Regions from separate parts of the Kushneria sp. Sum13 genome, predicted to be linked through region 1. Evidence: predicted binding sites of a transcription regulator. Region 1 holds the regulator's gene; the other holds the start of a gene.
The links. The regulator sigma-54, encoded in region 1, starts transcription at its own class of promoters, with help from an activator protein. The targets are predictions, from matches to a motif close to TGGCACNNNNNTTGCTNT.

Region 1 (2,405 bases):
GTCAAGGCATCGATGGCAACATAAAGGTCTTCCTGCTCGGCCTGAGCATGAAGTTCGGCACCTGCGGCATGTAGCGTGGCCGCGGCCTGCTGGCGCTCCTTTTCGACGGACAGCGTCACCTGAACATTGGTGATGTTGTCATAGTGACGTTCCAGCTTGGCAAGCTTTTGGTTGACGTGCTCGCGCAGTGCATCGGTCAGTTCGACGTGGTGCCCGGTAATGTTTACCTGCATGGCATGCTCCCTGGATCGAAACGGATAACCGGTAGTCCGTATGGACTGCCGGACCTGCAAGCCTCTCCGGCTACTATCAGATTGTAACGCTTTTCCCGTCAGCGCAAACCCTGAATCATGTTGTTATGTTTCACGAATGCTTTCCGGCGGCCTGGTATCACAATGGCTCATGCCAGACGTTTACGCTCGCTGGAAGAGGGAATGCCCATGGCCTCACGATACTTTGCCACGGTGCGCCTGGCCACCATGATGCCGTTGTCGGCCAGAAGCTGCACCAGCCGGGCATCGGAGAGCGGGCGTCGCGGCGCTTCATCGCCGATGAATTTGCGGATTCGGGCGCGAATGGCCGTGCTGGCATGGGCGTCACCTTCCTGGCCGACGTGGCTTGAGAAGAAATACTTGAGCTCCACGATGCCGCGAGGCGTATGGATATACTTGCGCGTGGTGACCCGGGAAATGGTGGATTCATGCATGTCCACGGCCTGGGCAATGTCGGCCAGAATCATGGGTTTGAGCGCCTCGTCCCCGTGCTCGATGAAGCCTGCCTGACGCGTCATGATCTCCTGCCCTACCCGCAAGAGGGTATCATTGCGACTCGACAGGCTCTTGAGCAGCCAGCGTGCTTCCTGAAGATGCTGCTTGAGAAAGGTGTTTTCCTCGCTTTTATCGGCACGGCGCACCAGTGCCGCATAGTCGGGCTGGATGCGAAGCCTTGGCAGGGACTCCTGATTGAGCTCGACCTGCCAACCCTGTCGCCCGTGGTAGCGCAGTACCAGATCGGGAATGACAAGGTGCTGATCTACCGATTCAAACGCCTGGCCCGGGCGCGGGTTAAGCGAGCGAATGGTGTGGATCACCTGATCAAGCGCTTCATCATCAAGGCTCAGACGTCGCTTGAGAAGACGCCGGTCGTTTTGCCCCAGCGGTTCGAGAAACTGACGGATCATGCGGCGTGTCTGGGCAAGCCAGGGGACATCCTCCGGCAGCTGGTCAAGCTGCAGCAGCAGGCATTCGCGCAGGTCGCGCGCAAAGACTCCGATCGGTTCACACTGCTGAAGTCGCGACAACATGCGTTCCAGCTCGGCCTGACGCAGATCACCCAGGCCCTGCTGTCGAAGGCCCTTGCCAAGGTCCTCAAGTCCCGCGCCCAGATAGCCACTGGGTTCGAGAGCATCCAGCAGGGTATCGGTGATCAGGTGCTCGCGCGGGTCCATATCCATCAGCAGAATCTGTGCACGAAGATGTGACGCCAGATCGACGGCCAAGGCGTTGTGCTCGATGTTGAAGCTGTCATCGCTACCGAGGCCAGCAGTGCTGCTGCCGTTGGTATAGAGATCCTCCCAGCGGGCATCCAGCGGCAATTCCTCGGGGATATCGCTGGACCATTCGTCCTGAGACAGCGGCGTTTCCGGCTGCTCAATGGTGTGCTCTTCCTCGGTGTCCAGCAGCGGGTTGCTCTCCAGTGCCATCTGGAGTTCCTGCTGTAAATCAAGCGTGGACAGCTGCAGCAGGTGGATGGCCTGCTGCAGTTGAGGCGTCATGGTGAGATGCGTGCCAGTGCGCAGCTGTAAGGCGGGTTTCATCATGTTCGCAAGGCCCGGTCGCCAACGTTTGATGTCACGCTATCCAGTCCGCAACGACCTTGCAAGTGCTGAAGGTGCTACAAGCAGCAATTATCATGCCATTTGCCAACAACCCATCGGGATTAAAGGCGAAATTCGTGACCCAAGTAGACGTCGCGCACATGCTGATTGTTCAGGACAGCGTTGGCATCTCCTTCGGCAATGATCAGGCCGCTGCCGACGATATAGGCGTTATCACAGATATCCAGCGTTTCACGCACGTTGTGGTCGGTAATCAATACACCGATACCACGGGTACGCAGCTGGCGGATAATGCCCTTGATCTCGCCGACCGAAATGGGATCGACGCCGGCAAAGGGTTCATCGAGCAGAATAAAGGCCGGTTCGATGGCCAGCGCCCGGGCGATTTCGACGCGGCGTCGTTCACCACCCGAAAGACTCATGCCCATGTTGTCCCGAATATGGCTGATGCTGAACTCTTCAAGCAGCTGGTTCAGCCGTTCGCGACGCTGATGACGGTCCAGGTCCCTGCGGGTTTCAAGGATGGCCATGATGTTGTCGGCCACGGAGAGCTTGCGAAAGATGGACG
Region 2 (2,405 bases), 1.1 Mb from region 1:
CACTCATGGGTGTCTCCCTTCTCTTGTCGGTCTTGTTCGGGTTCGCTGAATCCTTCCAGCGGAATCAGAAGACGAAATTCGGTATGACCGGGGCGGCTTTCACATTCGATCAGGCCCTGATGCTGATGCAGAATCGACTGGGCGATGGACAGCCCCAGCCCGCTGCCTTCCGCCCGCCCGGAAATCATCGGGTAAAACAGCGACTCGGCCAGCGTCTCGGGCACGCCCGGGCCGTTGTCGATCACACAAACCTCGCACACCAGCCGATGACGCTCGGCCCCCAGAGTGAACTGCCGTCGCGCCCGGGTGCGCAGGGTGACCGTTGGCGATTCGGTGGCGTTTTCATTGAGCGCCTGAACGGCGTTGCGGGTCACGTTCAGCACGGCCTGAATGAGCTGACCGAAATCGCCCATGATCAAGGGCAGACTGGGGTCATAGTCTCGCACCAGCGCGATGGTGTCGGTCTCGGCCTGCAACAGGGCACGTACCCGCTCGACCACCTCATGCACGTTGATGGGCGTTTGTTCGACCGGCCGATTGGGCCCCAGCATTCGATCCACCAGATCGCGCAGGCGATCGGCTTCCTCGATGATGATGCGGGTAAATTCGGTCAGACTTTCATTGGGCAGGTCACGCTCCAAAAGCTGCGCAGCACCCCGGATACCCCCCAGCGGGTTCTTGACCTCATGGGCCAGCCCCCGGGTCAGCACCTTGACCATTTCCTGGCGCGCGATCAGTGACTCCTCGCGCGAGATGCGCATCAGACGATCGCGGGGCTCGAACTCCAGCAACAGCTCGGTTTTCGAAAGCGGCGTGGCGGTATAATCCACCGTAATGCGCTCCCCGCCCGCCATGGCCAACTGTGTTTCGCGCTGGGTATAGGGATGCTGACGGCGCAGGGCGTCTGCCAGCATGGTCGCGATACGACCGTCTTCTCCTTCCAGACACTCAAGCGTTGTGCCCTGCACTCGGGAAAGGCTCAGCCCCATCAGGGCCTCTGCAGCCGGATTGAGCCAGCGAACGCTTAACTGTGCATCCAGCAACACCACGGCCGTAGTGAGATGTTCCAGCAGGCGTTGGTGCATGAAGCCCCTCATAAACGTTGTTTCCCTTTGATAGTGCAAAAAGCGCGCCACATATGACGAATGTCGCACCACAAGGGGAAGGCCTTTTGTCATGTGAGCACGAAAGTGGCCCAGCGATACCCCATCGCAAACCATGATGCACCTTTGTGGTGCAAAAAGACCAGCAGGGTCATTTCTCGCGTGGCGGCGCGTCGTTGCCTGACAGAGCCAGCACCTCAAGCGTCATGACCCTTGAGCGCTGACGAACGGTCCCTGCACTATCAAGAATTTCGGCGACCAGCGCATGACGGCCAGCCGTGAGTCCCATCGCCATCAGCACATGGCTGAAAAGAGGCGATTGATGCCGTTGACCGTCAACGCTCAGCTGTACCCGATCGCCGGGGCGCAGGCGCGGGGTGGTTTCAAGGCGCAGGGAGATACCACGACGGGCCTGTTCGAGAGTCACGGGCGCGGAACGAGGTTTGAGAAGTACTCGCTGATAGGGCGTAAAGCGACCGGGTGCAGCGGGGATAACCACGGAAATGTCAGAGGCCCCGACAGGCGACAGCACACGTGGAGCGCGTATCGCGGCCCGGGTGCCACCGGGATGATCGCTCCAGACGATATTGCCCTGTGCATCCGTGTGGCGATAGACCGCTGCACGGGCAGGCGACGTGGCGGCGGCCAGCAGCAACCAGACCACGATCGTCCACAGCATCATGTGACAAGAGCGACCCGACACGGCAGCGGTTCCACGAAAAGGAGAGGGAACGCTCATTATTGCCGGAATGACCCAACCACCAGACGATAAAAAGCCCCGTTAAAACGGGGCTTTTCCATTGCAGGCCCGAACGCGGGCGCCGCACCTCAAATGCCAGGGGCGCTGGCCCTTGAGGCTATATCTTAAAGACTATAGTACAGATCGTATTCCATGGGGCTTGGCACCATGCGAACCGCGGTCACATCTTCCATCTTGAGTTCGATGTAGGCATCGAGCATCTCTTCGGTGAACACGCCACCTTCGGTCAGGAAGGCGTGGTCATCCTTGAGGGCCTGCAGGGCTTCTTCCAGGCTCGAGGCGACCGTGGGCACGTTGAGCGCTTCTTCAGCCGGCAGGTCATACAGGTTCTTGTCCAGCGCTTCACCCGGATGAATCTTGTTGCGGATACCGTCAATACCGGCCATCAGCAGCGCTGAGAAGGCCAGGTACGGGTTGGCCATCGGATCAGGGAAGCGCGTCTCGACACGCTTGCCCTTGGGGCTTGCGGTGTAGGGAATACGGATCGAGGCAGAACGGTTGCGAGCGCTGTAGGCCAGCATGACCGGCGCTTCAAAGCCCGG

Region 2: the regulator sigma-54 is predicted to act here: its motif matches at 1,118-1,135, upstream of glnL (nitrogen regulation protein NR(II)).

The regions. Positions count from the first base shown of each region.
Region 1 covers NZ_CP199847.1:1,363,540-1,365,944, forward strand. The annotation lists gene hpf (ribosome hibernation-promoting factor, HPF/YfiA family) at 1-233, opposite strand, end outside; gene ACUN8C_RS06395 (RNA polymerase factor sigma-54) at 401-1,819, opposite strand; gene lptB (LPS export ABC transporter ATP-binding protein) at 1,939-2,405, opposite strand, start outside.
Region 2 covers NZ_CP199847.1:219,830-222,234, reverse strand. The annotation lists gene glnL (nitrogen regulation protein NR(II)) at 1-1,085, opposite strand, end outside; gene ntrC (nitrogen regulation protein NR(I)) at 1-7, opposite strand, end outside; gene ACUN8C_RS00955 (DUF4124 domain-containing protein) at 1,255-1,785, opposite strand; gene glnA (glutamate--ammonia ligase) at 1,968-2,405, opposite strand, start outside.